DNA from 4 places in the Exiguobacterium sp. s64 genome. Region 2 is predicted to be linked to each of the others. Evidence: predicted binding sites of a transcription regulator. Region 2 holds the regulator's gene; each other region holds the start of a gene.
What was found. The regulator Rex, encoded in region 2, represses fermentation and respiration genes when NADH is low (regulators of the CRP and FNR family bind a similar motif). The targets are predictions, from matches to a motif close to TTGTGAAATATTTCACAA.
Positions count from the first base shown of each region.

Region 1 (4,724 bases), on a different contig from region 2:
GCATCCCCTATAAATGGATGCGTCAACTGGATTGAACGATGTGATTGGCTTTGGCTTTCGGGTTGACCGTCTTCAAATAATGCACTTCTCCGGGCCAGTACCGGCGCTCGTACTTGGCAATCCGCTCCGACAACTCGCCGATATACGTATCCCGATTCAAGACCCGTTCATACCGGACCTCCCGCGGACAGTCGAGATAGACGACGTAGTCAAAATAAGGGCGCCACTCGTCCCGCAATAAGAAAATTCCTTCGATCAAGACAAGTGCGTTCGGAGCAATCTCGATCGTTCGCATGACGATTTCGTCCCGGTCGCGCGCATAGTATGGTAACGTCAGCGTTGTCTCCCCTTGCCGCAACGGTTCGAACAACGTCTGGACAAGTAAGTCGACGTCCCATTGGAGCGCATAATATTCCATCGCTTCCGATTGTCCCGTCCCGTAACGCCGATGCCGCTCGACGATAAAATCATCGATATGTAGCATCATTTCCTTCGGTGAGGTCCCGCGCAGTTGATCAACAAGCGTCGTCTTCCCAGCTCCGCTCAATCCGTCGATGGCGACGATGAACGGCCGGCCTTGCGGATACTTGGCGTGTTCTCGACGAATGATTTCCCGTAAAGTGTCCATCCCCTCATCCCCTTCCTACAAAAAAAGTCAGCCCTAAACTACAGGGCTGACTTCAGTTTACCAGAGCACCCAGCCTTTCGCTCCCGGTGGCGCACTCTCAATCAAGTGCCAAATCGGGACCGTATAAGCGAACGCAATCAAGACGAACGTGACGGTGATCCATAGTTTCCAGTTTTCAAAGAAACGAGGCGTCTCCATCGCTGCCTCTTCCGTCTCAGCGAGCGGGAATTCTTCCTCCCCTTTCGGCGCGAGGAACGACAAGTTGAACATTGAGTAAACGAAGATGAGGACCGAGATCAAGAGGATCGTCCCGCCAATCGCCATGGCGATGTGGTATGGAATCCATTCGCGCGTAAGCGCATCCGAGAAGTACGTTGCCGGTCCGGTCCGACGCGGGTTGCCTTGGAGTCCTGAGATATGCATTGCGTAAGACATGATTGACATCCCAAACGCCCACGTTCCCGTTTGAATCAATCCGAGTCGGTTCATCTTTTTCGTGAGTGTACGACCGCGCAATACCGGTACGAGCCAATATGCCGTTCCGAAGAACGTCAAGGCGACGGCCGTCCCGACTGTGATATGGAAGTGACCTGTGACCCAAAGTGTGTTGTGGACCATCGCGTTCAATTGGTGCGATGCGTTGATGATCCCGCCGGCTCCGGCTGGAATGAAGAACAACATGCCGACGAACGGCGCGAGGAAACGGACATCCCCATATGGCATTTTCTTGACCCAACCGAATAACCCGCGGGCACCGAGTGCGCGACCACGCAGCTCGAACGTCGCAAACAGCGAGAACGCCGTCATAAACGACGGGATAACGACGAGGAACGTCAAGATGACTTGAACGAACTTCCAGAACGGCTCAATCCCCGGCTCTGTCAACTGGTGGTGGAAACCGACCGGGAACGAGAACAAGAGGAACAATAGGAACGCCATCCGGGCGAGCGCATCCGAGAAGATTTTCCCGCCGATGACTTTCGGCACGACCGTATACCAGACGATATAGGCCGGCATGAGCCAGAAATAGACGAGGGGGTGACCGAAGTACCAGAACAACGTCCGTGATAACTCAATCCCGACCGTATCTTTCCATCCGAGCGAGAGCGGTAGCAGCTGGAACAGAATCGTTCCGGCCACACCGAGCGTCGCGATGACCCACAATAGCATCGTCATGACACTCATATACGCCGGAAGCGGCGGGTGAATACCTGGGTTCTCCCGTTTGTAGTCCGCATACATCCGGAACATGGCGAACGCAGACAACCATGTGCCGACGACGAACAAGACGAGGCCGATATAGAAGATCGGGTCGGCCATGAGTGGCGCGTAAAACGTATACAACACAGTCGCTTTATTGGCGAGCACCATGATCGTGACGAGCACGGCACCGGCGATGATCATCCAAAATCCGAGCCACGCGACCCGGGTCGGGAACGACTCAAAACGTCCGAACGACTTAGCGAGGAGCGCGTAAAGAAGACCGATGATGAACATTGTCGTGAAGACGAGACCGAGCATGATGCCGTGCGCGGTCAAGAGTTGATAATAACCGAACACTTCCGGGATGACGCCCGTTCGGATGAGCGTCTGCATGAGTCCTGCCAAACCGCCGATTAAGACGGCGAGGACCGAAATGACGACATGGGCATAGGCGAGGCGCGCTTCTTTAACACCGATACTTGGTACCGGTACGCCGCGTTCCATTTCCCACTGTTTTAATTTTGAGGCTACGTCATTCATTTAGTCCACCACCTTAATTTTTGTCGACATCATGTGATGTCCGGTTCCACAGTATTCGTTACATAGAATCAAGAATTCGCCTGCTTCTTCGAACGTATACGTGAGCGAGTTGATGTGACCTGGCACGACCATCATATTGACCGGTGTCCCTGTCAATTGGAACCCGTGGACGACGTCCGGTGACGTGACGAGAAACGTGACTTTCGCCCCTTTTGGGATTTCCACATTGCCCGGTGTGAATGTGAACGCTTGGGCGACCATGACGAGCTCATACTCGTTGTCACCGATTTTATGAAGCCCTGGTTTGTCGAACGGTGCAGTTTGATGCACTTTTGCCGGGTCGATCAAATCGGCGTCCGAAGCCGGCTGATTCCCTGCCGCAAACGCAGAGATACCGAGCACTGTCAAAAAGACGCCTAATAGAATAATGCCGAATACTAACCAATACTTCTCAAGTTTATGAATATGCATCGTGCTTCCCTCCTCTTGCTCGTTATCGTGTCACAAATAAGTAAAAGACCGACGACCACATGGCAATGATGACACCAGCGACAATCATGACCGATGTGAACGTGCCTTTTAAGTTCGGTTCTTGTCCATCGTTTTTCTCCACGTGAAGGACCCCTTTCCCTTTGATTTCCACTTTCATTGTATGAAAAGGGGCACTGATTAATATGTGACATTTGTCACTTCAAAAGTGACAATCACATCAAATTTGCGTAGTTTCCACACATAAAGTTCACATTTGAAAAAAAGGCATACAAAAAGGCGATTGCTCCGACATCAGTCGGTCCAATCACCTGTTCATGTTCTCATGTCGTGACGCCGCACGTTTTTCAATGCTTATGAACGGCAAGTCAAAGCCGACAAATACCGGCGGGACAGCCTTCGCAGTAACATAGCTCTTTTAGGAAATCGATGTCATGCAACACCATCGATGTCGGAGTCGTCGTTAACACGCCTTCTTTCCGCCACTGGTTCATCATTCGATTGACCGTTTCGCGAGGTGCACCGATCAATTGTCCGAGTTCGCCGTCAGACGGATGTCTCGGAACTGTGACCCCCTCTGTCTCCTCTACGCCGTGCATTGCCGCCATGCGAAGCAACGTCGAGGCGAGCGCCCCTGGCTTCCCATACAGCAACAAGTCACGCAACTTCATCTCGGACTGTTTACGCATCATCGAAGTCCAACGCAACACCTCCGTAGCCAGCTGCGCGTCTTGACGCACGAGCTCGTCCATCTCTTGTTTTGAAATCCAGCCGATGACACTGTCCTCGGTCGTCTCGATACTGTAGGAGCTCGGGAATACATCGTCGATGTCGAACTCTCCAAAGAAGTCGTCAGCGCCGTATATGAACATGATGAGCGAACTCCCTTTTTTCGTCAGTTTCGTAAATTTGACGGCACCGCTCTTCAAATAAAAGAACTTACTGCATTTTTCTCCTTCCCAACAAACGATACTCGCTTTTGAATATTCTTGAAACGTCATCATCTCGAATAAGAGCTGTTTCGTCTCTTCTGAGAAGACGAAGCTGTTCGGTTGGGTCGTCCCACATTTCATAGTCATGTTGTCTGCTCCCTCCACTGGTCTCATGCCTAATCTGGCCTCGTGCGTGATATATGGTTTTATTATACAGGAGGGCAATGGGCATTTTCATAAAAGTATGTGACATTTCAAACAATCTTCTTATTTTTTCGTTCACAAAAAAAAAGACTGCAGGCTCTCTGCAGTCTAATCCAATCATCGGTAGACGAGTCGAATCAACTTCTCGGCTCCTTTGAAGTTCGGATAACGAACCGGCAAATCAAATTTCGTCGTATTGCGTAAAATCGATTTGGCATGGCTGAACGTCTCAAAGCTGTAGCGACCATGATACGAGCCCATTCCGCTCTCACCGACGCCACCGAACGGCAGGTTCGGGTTCGTCAAATGCATAAGGACATCATTGACACAACCTCCGCCAAACGTGAGATGCTTCATCACCTTCTGCTCCACCTCTTTCGTCTCAGTGAACAAATAGAGCGCGAGCGGGTGTGGGCGCGCTGCAACGAAATCAATCACTTCATCGAGTTGACGATACGTGAGTACCGGTAGAATCGGCCCAAAAATCTCATCCTTCATAACGTTTGCGTCTTCTTCGATGTCCGTCAATACAGTCGGAGCGATCTTCAATTGATCTCGGTCGGTCTGACCTCCGAAAAATACGTCGCCTTCCGTCAAATATCCGGTCAAACGGTCGAAATGTGTCTCATTGACGATTCGTGTGAACCGCTTCGTCCCGACGCCATTCCCGAACATCGTGAACGCTTCACGTTTAATGGCTTCGAGGAATACCTCTCGTTTCGATTCAT
Region 1 covers NZ_JACSLH010000006.1:65,918-70,641, forward strand. Annotated here, with positions in the region: gene KNP64_RS10185 (kinase) at 23-628, opposite strand; gene KNP64_RS10190 (b(o/a)3-type cytochrome-c oxidase subunit 1) at 686-2,371, opposite strand; gene KNP64_RS10195 (cytochrome c oxidase subunit II) at 2,372-2,842, opposite strand; gene KNP64_RS10200 (cytochrome c oxidase subunit 2A) at 2,865-2,984, opposite strand; gene KNP64_RS10205 (Crp/Fnr family transcriptional regulator) at 3,229-3,939, opposite strand; gene KNP64_RS10210 (aldehyde dehydrogenase) at 4,114-4,724, opposite strand, start outside.
Region 1: KNP64_RS10200 (cytochrome c oxidase subunit 2A) is a predicted target of Rex. The motif match lies at 3,046-3,063, and genes of this name have one in related genera.

Region 2 (4,724 bases):
CCGGCGCTCAAAATCGTTCCACTTAAAAATCATGTCATACGACTCATTCGTCTGTAACGTCAGTTTCCCTTGCTCCCAAACGAACAGGTCGTCTTGATAGGCTAAACGTGCCGTCAGCTCAGTCGCTGGAATCGGTAAGGCCGTACCATCAACGAGCGTGGCCGTTCCGTTGACGTCATATGGACGACCTACCTCATAGCGATTCGTCGTTTTCGGCACATTGACATTCAGTTGCCATGGCGCTTTCCATAAAGACTCCGGCGTGTACACTTCCGTCTTCTTCATACCAAAAACGTACCACGGACCGTGTTGTCGAATGTCAGCGTCATCAATCGGTGCCTCTTTCCACTCATTCGTGCTGACGTTATAACTGACATAGAATGTCGTATACATTTCTCGCGTCATGAAGTAGTAGGTGCCGTCTTTCCACGTAAGATTACTTACGTTTGCTGCATCTTTCTCAATCCATCGTTTCGTCGCCAAATCGAAAATAAACATGTGCTCCGAGTCATCACTTTTGATCACGAACCATTGATTCGCTTCTTTCATGTGACGGGCCCACCTCACCTGTCCTGAATAGGAACTGATTGTCTCAAGCACCTCTCCTGTAACCGTCCGCTTCGTCACTTGACCGTCGGCGAATGCGAGGACGTTCCCGTCATCGAGCAGACTGTATACCTGATCGCTGCCTTTCGTTAGCGATCCGAGAATATCACCTGACATCGATGTGATAATATACTTTTCGTCATCAGCCCATAACATCATTCCTGTTGTTACATTCGTTGAGACGAGTCGATTCTCACTTCCTGCTTCGATTGGGAATGTCGTCGCTTCATTCGTACGTATATCCCACATCACCCACTCCGGCCATCCTTTTAACATAAATCGGCCGTCTCCGATAGCATACATATTATAAGCAGCAGACACGCGAATCGGTAACGTATATTCCTCACCGGTCTCAATGTGAACAAGCGTCTCCGGATTTCCCGAACGCCACACATACCCACTATCTCCTACGACTTCTCCTGCCGGAATGATTTCCGGTTTGGCATAGTCTTCTGCTCGAACTTCGACTCCCGGTGCCACCATCATGACGAGCACCACGAGCATGCTCCATAACCACTTGTTCATTAGTCTCCTCATTTCTGTTTATGAATGCATAACTTTCAAAAATAATCCATTTTTTGATTTAACCCTCCTAATTTTAAGTTGTTTTTTCAAAATTGAATAGCCCTAAAATCAAAAAAACACCACGTCGTATGACATGGTGTTCACTTCTCATTCATTTGTTTCATCAAATCCATCTGTTCTTTCACCATCGCCTCTTTCTCACGTCGGAGCACGCCCCGGTACGTGATACGTGAAATCGATAAGCTGATCTCATACAAGAAGAAGAGCGGCAGTGACACCATAAGGTGCGACGTCAAATCCGGCGGCGTGATAAAGGCCGCGACGACGAACAAGGCGAAGTAGGCGTACTTCCGAATCGATGACAGGAAGTACGGCGTCACGACACCGATGCGCGTCAAGAACATCGTCACGACCGGCAACTGGAATAACAGTCCGAATGGGATGGTCAGTTGCAGCAAGAACGTGAAGTAGTTCGACGCCCCGATGATTTGCGTCAGACCAAGGTCTTGCCCGAGGTCCGTCGAGATATCGAGGACGAGCGGGAACAACCAATAGTAGGCGAACGCGAGACCGATCAAGAACAAGATGAAGATGATCGGAATATAGGCGAGCGTCGCTTTCCGCTCGTTCGGATGCAGACCAGGTGCGACAAACGCCCACAGTTGATACAGTAGAAACGGACCAGCCGCGACGAGCCCGATGACGAGCGCCAAGTTCAAGTAAATCATAAGCGGGTCCGCGACCCCAAAGGCGTTCAATTCAAGGCCTCGTTCGACGAGGTCGGCCTGGAGATAGGCGAGCACATATTTGACACTCGGCAAAGCAATCAAAAAGAAGGCAAAGACGACAAATGCCGACAGCATCAGTCGTCTCCGCAGCTCTGTCAAGTGGTCGGACAGTGCCCGTTCTTGATCAGGTTGATGATTCATGATTACTGCTCTTTCTTCTCAATTTCTTTCTTGTCTTTCTCGTCATGCTCGTTCATCATGCCACTCGTGGCATTTTTGAACTCACGGAGCGTTTGTCCGGCGGCGCGTCCGAATTCAGGCAATTTCTTCGGCCCGAAGATGATAAGCGCGACGATGGCGATAATGAAGATACTCGCTCCCCCAGGAATACCGACGACGAGCAACGATGATAGTAATTCCATTATTGATGGACCCCCTCAGCAGATGGATAGTGTTGCATAAAGTAAATGAGCGACTGGAGTTCGATCGACAAGTCGATGTGATGGACGCGGACCGTGTCCGGCACCGTGAGACGGGCCGGCGTGAAGTTCAAGATGCCTTTGATACCGAAGCGGACCAAGTCGTCCGCGACCGGTTGCGCATAGGCAGACGGCACCGTGAGAATGGCGACGTCAATCTTGTTCTGTTTCATGATCTGTTCCATCTCATCGACGTGATGAATCGGGACACCGGACATCGTCGTGCCGACTTTTGTCTCGTCTGCGTCGAACCCGACGACGATATGTGTGTTATTGTTTTTAAGGAAGTTATAGTTGACGAAAGCTGTCCCGAGATGACCAACCCCGACCAAGGCGACGTTCGTAATCTCGTCCTGATTCAGTGTCTTACGGAAAAAGTCTAACAGATACTGTACGTTATAGCCATATCCCTTTTTACCGAGCGCACCGAAGTACGAGAAATCGCGACGGATCGTGGCCGAATCGACCTTGACCGCCTCGCTCAGTTCAGCAGAAGAGACACGCTGTTTTCCTGATGAATGTAGGCTTTGGATAAACCGATAGTATAGTGGCAACCGTTTGGCTGTCGCTTGCGGAATCTTTGGTTCGTTTTGACTCAACGGAAAGAGCCTCCTTTTTACGACGCGTTTCAAACGAATCTAATTTCATACACCTTGATTGTAAACGAATTCACATGACCACTCAATGAATATACCTGAAATGGGGAAGAAATAAAGTATACTAAATAGAGAGAAAGGGGTTTTTTCACTTGATCCTACTGCAAGTCAATAACTTATCGAAATCATTCGGCGTCGAGCCGATTTTAGAGAACGTCAAACTCGAAATTCAAGAAGGCGAACGCGTCGCCCTCGTCGGCCGGAACGGCGCCGGCAAGTCGACATTGCTCAAAGTCATCGCCGGGGAATACAACTATGACTCAGGCGATATCATGAAACCGAAAGACGTGACGATCGGCTATCTCGCCCAAGATTCAGGGTTAGAGTCGAACGAGACGATGTGGAACGAGATGCTCACCGTCTTCACCGATTTGATCGAACAGGAGAAGACGCTCCGCCGTATGGAACAAGACATGGGTTCTGAACGCATCTTGAACGACCCGGCCGCCTATGAGCGCCTGCTGTCGTCTTACGATGAAGAACAACATACGTTCAAAGACCGCGGCGGCTATCAATACGAGGCGACGATCCGCTCTGTGCTTCACGGGATGCGCTTCTATCCGGACGACTTCGAGCGCCGTATCGATACGCTCTCCGGTGGACAACGAACACGTCTCGCCCTCGCGAAGATGCTCCTGCAAAGTCCAGACCTGCTCATCTTGGATGAGCCGACGAACCACTTGGACATCGAGACGCTCGGCTGGCTCGAGAAGTATTTGAGTGGCTATAAAGGCGCCGTCCTCATCGTCTCCCACGACCGCTACTTCCTCGACCGTGTCGTCTCGGTCGTTTATGAGTTGTCACGCCATCGGAGCCGTCGCTTCGTCGGCAACTATACGAAGTATCTCGAACAAAAGGCCGCCATCTACGAGCAAGAGAAGAAGCAGTTCGAGTCGCAACAAGAAGAGATCGCCAAGATGCAGGACTTCATCCAGCGTAACATCGCCCGGGCGACGACGACGAAGCGGGCCCAGAGCGTCCGCAAACGTCTCGAGAAAGTCGACCGGATGGAAGCGCCGGACGGTGATGAGCGCAGTGCCGTCCTCTCGTTCTCAATCAAACGTCAAAGCGGGAACGACGTATTGAGTGCGAGCGATCTTGCCATCGGCTATGAAGAACCGATCGCCCAACAGCTCCGCTTCCAATTGCAGCGCGGCGAATCGGTCGCCCTCGTCGGCCCGAACGGAGTCGGCAAATCAACGCTCCTGAAAGTGTTGACGAAACAACAGCCGCCCCTTACCGGTGACATCCGCTACGGCACCGGCGTCGAGATCGGCTACTACGACCAGGAGCAACAGAACTTGTCGGATGCCAACCGCGTCATTGACGAGATTTGGAACGACTGGCCGCTCATGCGTGAACAAGAAGTCCGCAGCCTGCTTGGTCAGTTCTTGTTCAGCGGTGACGACGTGATGAAGCGCGTCCATGAACTGTCGGGTGGAGAGCGGGCCCGCTTGACGCTCGCGAAACTGAAGCTCGAGCAACCAAACTTGCTCATCTTGGATGAGCCGACGAACCACTTGGACCTCGACTCGAAGATGATTCTCGAGAACGCCCTCGTCGACTACCCGGGCACAATCTTGTTCGTATCGCACGACCGTTACTTCATCGACCGGCTCGCGACGCGCGTCTTAGAGATCACACCGAACGGCATCGACGAATACCTCGGCGATTACTCGTATTACGTCGAGAAGAAAGAAGAACTTGAAGAACTGGCCCGACTCGCACGC
Region 2 covers NZ_JACSLH010000013.1:38,827-43,550, forward strand. Annotated here, with positions in the region: gene KNP64_RS13815 (hypothetical protein) at 1-1,131, opposite strand, end outside; gene tatC (twin-arginine translocase subunit TatC) at 1,272-2,060, opposite strand; gene KNP64_RS13825 (twin-arginine translocase TatA/TatE family subunit) at 2,063-2,281, opposite strand; gene KNP64_RS13830 (redox-sensing transcriptional repressor Rex) at 2,281-2,937, opposite strand; gene abc-f (ribosomal protection-like ABC-F family protein) at 3,087-4,724, shown strand, end outside.

Region 3 (4,724 bases), on a different contig from region 2:
TCGCGACAGATGAGAGCGAAGCGGCAGCACCTTTCGTATCGCGACCATGCATTGGGTTCGCACCTGGGGCGAACGGTTCGCCGGCACGGCGTCCGTCCGGTGTGTTCCCTGTTTTCTTGCCGTAGACGACGTTTGATGTGATCGTCAAGACCGATTGCGTATGGAGCGCGTCGCGGTATGTTTTATGCTTACGCACTTTTTCCATGAACGACTCAACGAGTTCGACGGCGATTGAATCGACACGTTCATCGTTGTTTCCGAATTTAGGGAAGTCGCCTTCTGTCTCGAAGTCGACAGCAATGCCTTGCTCGTTTCGGACCGGTTTCACGGTCGCATATTTGATGGCTGACAGACTATCTGCTGTGACCGAGAGACCGGCGATTCCGCATGCCATCGTCCGTAGGATTTCTGGGTCATGAAGTGCCATCTCGATCCGTTCGTACGCATATTTATCGTGCATGAAGTGGATGACGTTGAGCGTGTTGACGTAGAGCTCGGCGAGCCAATCGAGCGTCCGATCGAAGTCGGCATACACTTTGTCGTACGTGAGCACGTCTTCGGTGTTCATCTCCCAAACCGGTGCGATTTGGTCGCCGCTCTTCTCATCGCGGCCTCCGTTCATGCTGTAAAGGAGTGCTTTTGCCATGTTGGCGCGGGCACCGAAGAACTGCATCTGTTTCCCGATCTTCATCGGTGACACACAGCAGGCGATGCCGTAGTCGTCGCCAAACTCTGGAAGCATGAGGTCGTCGTTCTCATATTGGATGGCGGACGTCTCAATCGACATCTTCGCGCAATATTGTTTAAATCCTTCTGGCAATTTCGTCGACCAAAGCACCGTCAAGTTCGGTTCTGGTGCTGGCCCGAGGTTTGAGAGTGAATGCAAGAAGCGGAATGAGCTCTTCGTCACGTTCGAGCGACCATCCTCACTCATCCCACCGATTGACTCGGTCACCCACGTTGGGTCACCCGAGAACAATTCGTTGTAGTCAGGCGTGCGCAAGAATTTGACGATCCGGAGCTTCATGATGAAGTGGTCGACGATTTCTTGAACGTCTGACTCGGTCAAACGACCTGCTTCGATATCACGTTCTGCGTAAACATCGAGGAATGTCGAGACACGTCCAAGTGACATCGCGGCGCCGTTCTGTTCTTTGACGGCTGCGAGATATGCAAGGTATACCCATTGGTACGCCTCTTGTGTATTTTCCGCCGGACGGCCGAGGTCAAACCCGTACGCCGCACCGAGTTGTTTCAACTCTTGGAGGGCCCGGAGCTGCTCAGACATTTCTTCCCGTGTCCGAATATCTGACTCTGATAAGAAACCGCCACGGTTCGCCAAGTCTTTTTTACGTTCTGCAATCAAGAAATCTAACCCGTACAAGGCAACACGACGGTAGTCGCCGATAATCCGTCCTCGGCCGTAAGCGTCAGGAAGACCTGTGATGATCCCTGACTTCCGCGCCGCCCGCATCTCAGGTGTATACGCATCGAAGACACCTTGGTTATGCGTTTTGCGAATTTCCGAATAAATCTTTGTGATTTCAGGGTTCGGCTCGAAACCGTATGACTCAAGGGCAGCGTCGACCATCCGGATCCCGCCGTTTGGATGAATCGAACGTTTGAACGGCTCGTCCGTTTGAACGCCGACCACTTTCTCGAGCTCTTTGTTTAAGTATCCCGGTCCGTGCGAGACGATGGTCGATGGGTTGTTTTGATCGACCGCCCAAACACCACCGCGTTCCCGCTCTTCTTTCGTCAATTCCATCACTTGTGCCCAAAGACGGTTCGTCGCATCGGTCGGTCCGACGAGGAAACGATCGTCCCCTGTGTATTCGTGTCGGTTCAAACGGATAAACTCACCGACGTTCACTTCGTTCGTCCACTGCCCAGGTACAAATCCTGACCAGGCTGATTTAATTTCGGTTGCCATTGTGGGTCACTCCTCATAGTTGAGATAACTGCGTGCTTTCTATAAGTTGAGTGTACGTGAAAACGTGAACATTTTGTTTTACATTCTTGTGAAAGTTGTAACAATCTCATGAACGTTGGCATAAAGCCGTTTTTGTAAGCGCTTTAAATACTGTTATAATGCAAACACCCTTCTTTCTGAAACAGATAAGTCTTGTTACGGCACGATTCAACTCATTTCTGTATCATTTCAGATGGGATGTGACGATTTATACAGTTTTCGTAGTGATGTACCTCACACCTCGGGGATAGAACTTGAATTTTTGCCTTATATCGGACACAATGAAGGCAGAACATTGTAGAAGAGGAAGGGGTTCTTCCCATGACGTACGAATTATTGACAGCCGCTCACGATTTAAAGACCGGTGACCGCATCTCTCTTAAAGTAGAGGAAAACGGTGAACAACGTGACGGATTCATCACAGAATTTGAAGACGCAGGTTTTTGGATTCGGTTTGACGACGACATCGAAAACGAGGATTTCATCGACTACCGCGATAACTTGCTCGTTGCTCTCATCTCGCGCCCGATTGACGTGGCAGCGACGTATCCAGAGCTCGCTTCATACGAACGGTTGACGAAAGAATTGCAGTATCGTGTGTATCAAGGCTTCACCGTCGAAGGCGTCGAGGCGGCGGCTGACCAAATCGATGTTCACATCAAACTCATCGAGGACGGACAGACGTTCACACAGACACTCCGTTCTTCATTCGACCAAGATACTGAACATGTTCGCTATATCTAAGACAGGGAGCGCTTAAGCTTCCTTTGTTTTTGCCCCACGATAAGGAGAATTGATATGAACTTTACAAAACCATTTATTAACGAAGCCTGGGATCGCCTTGGCTTTACTGAACCAATGCCGGTCCAAGCCGAAGCCTTCCCGCTTCTTCTTGACGGAAAAGACGTCACGATCGAAGCGCCGACAGGTACCGGGAAGACGCTTGCTTACTTATTACCCGCCATCGAAAAAATCGATGCGTCGAACGACCGTATCCAAGTCGTCATCGTCGCGCCGACGCGTGAACTCGTCATGCAGATTCAAACGGTCGCGCAACGCTTCACCGAGAAAGGTGACGTCCGCATCGCTTCGTTCATCGGTGGCGTCGAGTTGAAACGTCAAATCGACCGGTTGAAGAAAAAACCACATTTGATCGTCGGGACACCGGGCCGACTCGTCGAACTCATTGAGAAGAAAAAATTGAAACTTCACGAGACGCATACAATCGTCCTCGACGAAGCCGATCAAATCATCGATAGCGGTTTGACAGAATCTGCCGAACGGATCATCAAACATACGGCGCATGAACATCAAATCGCCCTCGTCTCGGCGACACTCACAGACACGCTTCAAGCTTGGGCTGCCCCATTCTTGAACGAACCGGCCCACGTGAAAATCGAGCGGGCGGTAAGCGCACAAGTCACCTATGGCTTCATGTTGACGACGCGCCGGTATAAACCAGAGTTGCTCCGCCGCCTGTCTCACGTCGACAACGTCAAAGCGCTCGCGTTCATCAACAACCGGTCGTTCTTGCCACCGTTGAAAGGTGAGCTCGACAAGATGAAAGTGAACTATCGCATGCTCGACAGCTTGAAAGGAAAGCGCGAACGTGTCGAAACACTTCGTGAGTTCCGGAAGGGTGACTACCCGCTCCTCATCACGACTGGCCTCGCAGCCCGTGGTCTCGATATCGAGGAAGTGACGCACGTCGTCCACTTCGACTTGCCAGAATCAATCGATGACTTTATTCACCGCTCAGGCCGGACGGCACGCGGGAATGCGGCCGGGACCGTGCTCTCGCTCGTGACAGATGAGGATTTGACACATTTGAAATCGTTCGCCCGTCAACTCGGCGTTGAATTGAAAGAACTCGAGATTTACCGTGGCGACGTCATCGAGAAGCGAATCGAGGATAAACCGCCGGTCGTCAAGCGTCCTGTGAATAAACGAGGACCACGCCGATGAAAAAAGACCGGAAAGTAATTCCATTCCCTTTGCTCGTAGAAGAGTCCGAATTGCTGGCCGAGCTGAAAAAAATGTATGAGCAGGCCGCGCTCGCGCGCAGCACGCAATGGACGAACTATATACAAGAGATCGCCTCGGAAGGCACGTGGCACTTGAAAGACGCGGAGTTGTTCCGCGACTTGTTCATCGATTGGGCCGTCTTCTTCGAGACGGACGAAGACGGGATGACGCCGCATGGTCGGTACTTGGCGGATCACAAAACCGAGATGTCCCCCGCCCTCTATCACGCGCTTCGGGGCTTGGCGGTCCCGCGCTGCTCGGTCTTCGAAGTGACCGAGGACGGTTTACGCGATTGGGAGACGAAAGAAATCTACAAAGTGACGCTTCCGGAGGCTCGTGAACCGGGCGATGTGATGCTCGGCAAACTGCTCGATATCCGCGGCAACTGGCGGTTCGGATCGGCGTTCCTCGCCCTCCCGGCGAAGATGGCCGGTAACGTATCGGACCTGTATATCGATTTCACCGACGAGGTCGGTCCAGGTGCGTTCCTCGACCAGTTCCCGGAGTTCTGTGCGGAACTGATCGACATGTTGCTTGATTTAGAAGAAGGGATTATCATCCCGAAACCATCAAAATAAGCGAGAGGCGGGCGCCTCTCGCTTATTTTTTATTCCACGTAATATTCTGTGTTGGTCACCAATGCTTTCGCCTCGTCGTTCGTCGCTTTCACCGTGGCGCTCGAGACGGCTTTTCCATCTCGATAGACGTCGATGACGGCCCCGTCTTT
Region 3 covers NZ_JACSLH010000006.1:58,248-62,971, forward strand. Annotated here, with positions in the region: gene pflB (formate C-acetyltransferase) at 1-1,933, opposite strand, end outside; gene KNP64_RS10150 (hypothetical protein) at 2,294-2,716, shown strand; gene KNP64_RS10155 (DEAD/DEAH box helicase) at 2,771-3,937, shown strand; gene KNP64_RS10160 (hypothetical protein) at 3,934-4,575, shown strand; gene KNP64_RS10165 (hypothetical protein) at 4,605-4,724, opposite strand, start outside.
Region 3: pflB (formate C-acetyltransferase) is a predicted target of Rex. The motif match lies at 2,020-2,037, and genes of this name have one in related genera.

Region 4 (4,724 bases), on a different contig from region 2:
CCACGTCGCTCAGGACGTCGCGGTACGTATCCGGATAGCGATAGGTCACGCGCTCAAACGATACGTCCGGAGCGGATTCGAGTACCATGTCCGTCCGGGCGACCTCGGCCGCGACGATTGCTTCACTCGGCTCGACGACTTCGAGCAGTCGATCGGCCGCTTGCTTGCTGTCGGCAAAGTGGCCTGGGAAGACCGCCATCGGTGTCGCGTTCTCAAACGCGGTGAGCGACATCATGATGAGCATGGCCAAAAATAGGCCGTTTAACTCGCCGTCGACAACGAGATACGCCCCGATAGCAAGAACACCCCACGAGACGAGTAGGGATGCCGCCACGACGAGTGACGAGTTGAAGAACTGATTCGTCACATCCCGTTTCTGCGCTTCGGCGTAACGGTCACTCTGTTCGAGCAGCTCGCCGCGTGTCCGTCCAAGTTGATGATGAAGCAACAAATCGCGATATCCGTACATCATCTCTGTCATCCCACTCGACAGGTCACCCCGTAAAGCGCGAAGCTCGCGGTCGTGCTTGGCACGGATTCGGGCGAAGAACGCCGGAATCAAAAAACCGGTCACGAACACACCGAACAAAATCCAGAGGCTGACCCACATCGAGAAATACGTGACGAAGAAAATCGTGCTCAAGAAGACGAGCACCAAGATAATCGGCGGATAGAATACCCGTAAAAAGTAGTTTTGCAAGCTCTCGACGTCACCGACGACGCGAGCAAGCAAATCTCCACTCCGATACTTGGCAAAGATGCTCGGCACGAGCGGTTCAAGCTGGCGGTAAAACCGGACCCGCAACTCGCTCAAAATCGTGAACGTCGCCCGGTGCGAGGCAAGGCGCTCTTGATAACGCGCACTCGCCCGAATCACACCGAACAATTTAATCAAGACGACAGGTACCATGAGCGCATAGAGCGGCGGTACGAGGCCGGCCCGTGAGACAAGATAACCGCTCGCCGCGAACAAGGCGACGGCCGCGATGCCGGCCACGTACCCAAAGAAGATCGAGAGGACGATATCTTTCTTCTCTCGCATCATCCATTTCGTGATCGTCCAAAGTGAATTCATCCTCTCACCCCTTTCTGTAGCGTGAACAAGTCAGCGTATTGCGGAACGCTGAGCAGTTCGTCATGCGTGCCTTGGGCGAGTAGCTTTCCATCGTCCATGAACCAAATCGCATCTGCCTGCTTAATTGTATGCAACCGATGCGCGACCGTGACGAGCGTCGCCTCACGCGACAACTCCTCAATCGAACGCCGAACGATTTGCTCCGTCACTAAATCGAGCCCTGTCGTCGGTTCATCAAACAAGATGATGCCGGGACGTTTCAAGAAGGCACGGGCCAAGGCGAGTCGTTGTCGTTCGCCTCCGGACAATCCATAACCGCCTTCACCGAGCTCGGTATGAATGCCGTTCGGCAATTGCGCGATGACATCGTTCAGTCCGGCTGCATTCGCGGCTTCAAGGATTTTTATCTCGTCGGCTGTTTCCCCGAGGGCGATATTATCAGCAACGGTACCGGCGAACAAATACGGATTTTGTGAGATGTACCCGATTGTGTCATACCATGACGAATCGGTGTATGTCTCGAGTGGTTCTCCGTCGACGAGGACACGTCCACTGTCCGGTTTGACGAGTCCGGACAACACGTTCAAAACGGTCGTCTTGCCAGATCCACTCGCCCCGACGAGCGCCACATGAGCGCCAGTAGGAATCATACCGCTCAATGGGTCCAGCGTGAAGCGTCCACCTTCATAGGCGAACGAGACGGCGTCGAGCTCGAGGTCGGGCGTCCGGCTCGTCAACGTCCGGTCGCCCCACTGCAGACGTTCATCCGGTGCGTCGAGCGCCTCGAAAATACGATCGGCCGCCCCCATGCTGCCGCGTCCGGTATGGAACGCACCGCCGAGGTCTTTGATGGCCAAATAGTATTCCGGAGCCAAGACGAGAATCAAAAAGCCGGAGAAGAACGTCAAGTTCTGCCAGACGACCATTTGCAGCGCCACTTCGAGTGCGACGACGCCCGTGCTGAGCATCGAGATGAACTCGAGCATGAGACCCGATAAGAACGCCGTCTTCAAGACGACCATCGTCGCGTCGCGGAAGTCGAGACTGCTCTTTTCAATCGCTTGCGCCTCACGCTCGGTCCGACCGTATAGTTTCAATGTCGTCAATCCTTGCAACACGTCCAAGAACTTTCCGGAGAACTGGTTCATCTTCTCCATCTGTTGTTCGGATTTTTTCTGCGTCGCAATCCCGATGATAATGAAAAAGATTGGGATGAACGGCGCCGTCACCATCATGATGATGCCCGAGATCCAATGTTGGCTGAAGACGACGACGAGAATGAGCAGCGGAATGATCGACGTTTGAATGACTTGCGGCCAATATTGGCTGAAGTAGGCGTCGACTTCATCGACCGCGTCCATGAAGACGCTGACTTTCTTTCCGGACTGTCCGGACAAAGATGTCTCGATCGGATTCGATGTATAACGGTCAAGCAACTGCAAACGGAGTGTCCGTTTCGCTTTCTCCGCTAGACTAGCTCCGATTCGTCCTGACATGTAGCCGAACAAAGCACGCGTGACGAGGGCGAGAATGAGCCAGCCGAGCGCCGGGATGATGCTTTCAAACGATGCATTTTTTAAAAAGACCTGGTCGACGATATCGACGATTAAATACGCCTGCGCCAAAATCGACAATCCGATCATCACCGCGGCGATGACGAGTCCGACGATATGGCGTTTTTCAGCTAAAGCGAGAGCTTGCAGTCGTTTCACTGCGTTCATCCTTTCTGTACTATCCAAAACTTTTCTTTGTGAGGATTCTCACTAATTATAACTGATGCATACGACCATGGCGAACGCTTCGCTTAGCCAGACATGCAAAAGACGCCGCGTATATCACGTGGCGTCATACGGTCGACTGTTCAAAGTATTCGGGATGGCCGATCATCAATTCACGCGCATCGAAGTGAAGCACCTCTTCTTTTCGTAAGCGCGACAAGATGTTCGACACGGTCTCCCGTGACGTGCCGGATAAGCGTGAGATTTCAATCGTCGTGAACGGACACCGGACGCGAACCCCCTCTGCTTCCGGTTCCCCGAGGTCTTCAATCAAGTAATGGATCGTGTTGAGTACGCGTTCGGTCGACTCGGAGTGATGATGTCCTGCACCCGTCGTTCGTGCAAGTCGAGAATCCGATTCATCTGTCCGACGATATGGAGTAACATCGACGCGTTCCGAGAGACGAGTTGTTCGAATCGGTCCGTCGGCATATAGATGACCTCGATATCGGTCAAGGCCTCGGCTGAATGTTGATAGTACGGTTCCGTCAACAAGCCGCGATACGGGAACAACTGCTTCGGTTTCAAGTAGTCCGTATATTGATGTGTCGCCGTCTCGTTGCAACGTTCAAGCTTCACATAACCGCTAATCAAGAAATAGACCCGTTCCCGGGGATCGCCCTCTATGAACAAGAGTTGACCTTTCCGATACACGCGGCAATACACATGCGGCAACAGCGCCTCGAGCTCTCGTGTGGCACATTTGGCGAACACATCAAGCTGTCTCAAATCGTCCACCGTCCATTTTGGTTTCATGTCGCATCCTCCAATCCATCTTGCCTCCCTTTTAAGTATAAAACGACTCTTTTGTGAAAATGCTTACAAAATCCAACGATTTTCTTACAAAAAAGAAGGGCATGAACCGCCCCTCTTCGTCACAATAAAGTATTCAGTCGAGCATCAATTCCATAATCGCGTCTTGCAGGTCGCGATCGAGTTCGAGCGCATGTAAATCGAACAGCCATGCTTCGAGTCGCGTCTTCGCGGCCGCTGACCGGTATAACCGGTCTTTTAAATCGTATGAGATTTCCGCACGGTCCAAGAAGCGATACAACCGATCGAGACGATGGTCGTTCGCCGTCACATCGACCGGGAGTTCCACGGTCAGCTCGTCTCTGATCGGTCCGAGCTCGAGGCGCAGCGTCTGTGTCTCCCGTTTGTATTCACCAGACCCGGTCACCCCTCGAAGCAGCAACGTGACATGGCGGTCCACCGGTAATACAGACCGGTCACCTGTCACTTGGATATGAAGGCTCCGTTCCTCCCAATCAAGCGTGAACGTCGTCTCGGCGTAGGCTCCCGTCTCATAGCCACGGTCCTTCCCATTGTCTTCATAGAGCGTGAACGTGTTCGAGGCGCCTGGGAAGATGAGCACTTCCAAATCGGCTGGGTTGTCGGTATCGTTTCGACCCGAATGGTGTGGTGCCATCGGGATAATCGCCCCGGCTTTGGCGAACACCGCCTGATCTTCGAGCCCGCGGAACACGCGAACCGATTTGTCCCCGCTGTAGCGATGACCGGTAAAGAAGTCGAACCAGTCACCTTTCGGTAGCCAGACGTTCGTCGCCGCCACATGGAGCTGTCGATTCATCGGTTCGACGATCGGGGAGACGATGAGCTCACTGCCGAAGTAGTATTCGTTCGGTACTTCATACGCCGCGTCCTCGTCCGGATGTTCATAATACATCGGTAAGATGAGCGGCAAGGCACCCGCGTGGTTCCGCCAGTTCATCGTATAGATGTACGGGATCAATTGATGGCGCAGACGCAAGAACGTCTTCATCGACCGCTCCGCCTCGAGACCGAAGCGCCACGGTTCTTTGCCGTTGAACGTACTCAATGTCGAGTGCAGTCGCATAATCGGACTGAAC
Region 4 covers NZ_JACSLH010000008.1:109,616-114,339, reverse strand. Annotated here, with positions in the region: gene cydC (thiol reductant ABC exporter subunit CydC) at 1-1,075, opposite strand, end outside; gene cydD (thiol reductant ABC exporter subunit CydD) at 1,072-2,796, opposite strand; gene KNP64_RS14850 (helix-turn-helix domain-containing protein) at 2,921-3,127, opposite strand; gene KNP64_RS12095 (Crp/Fnr family transcriptional regulator) at 3,124-3,609, opposite strand; gene KNP64_RS12090 (glycoside hydrolase family 31 protein) at 3,743-4,724, opposite strand, start outside.
Region 4: cydD (thiol reductant ABC exporter subunit CydD) is a predicted target of Rex. The motif match lies at 2,824-2,841, and genes of this name have one in related genera.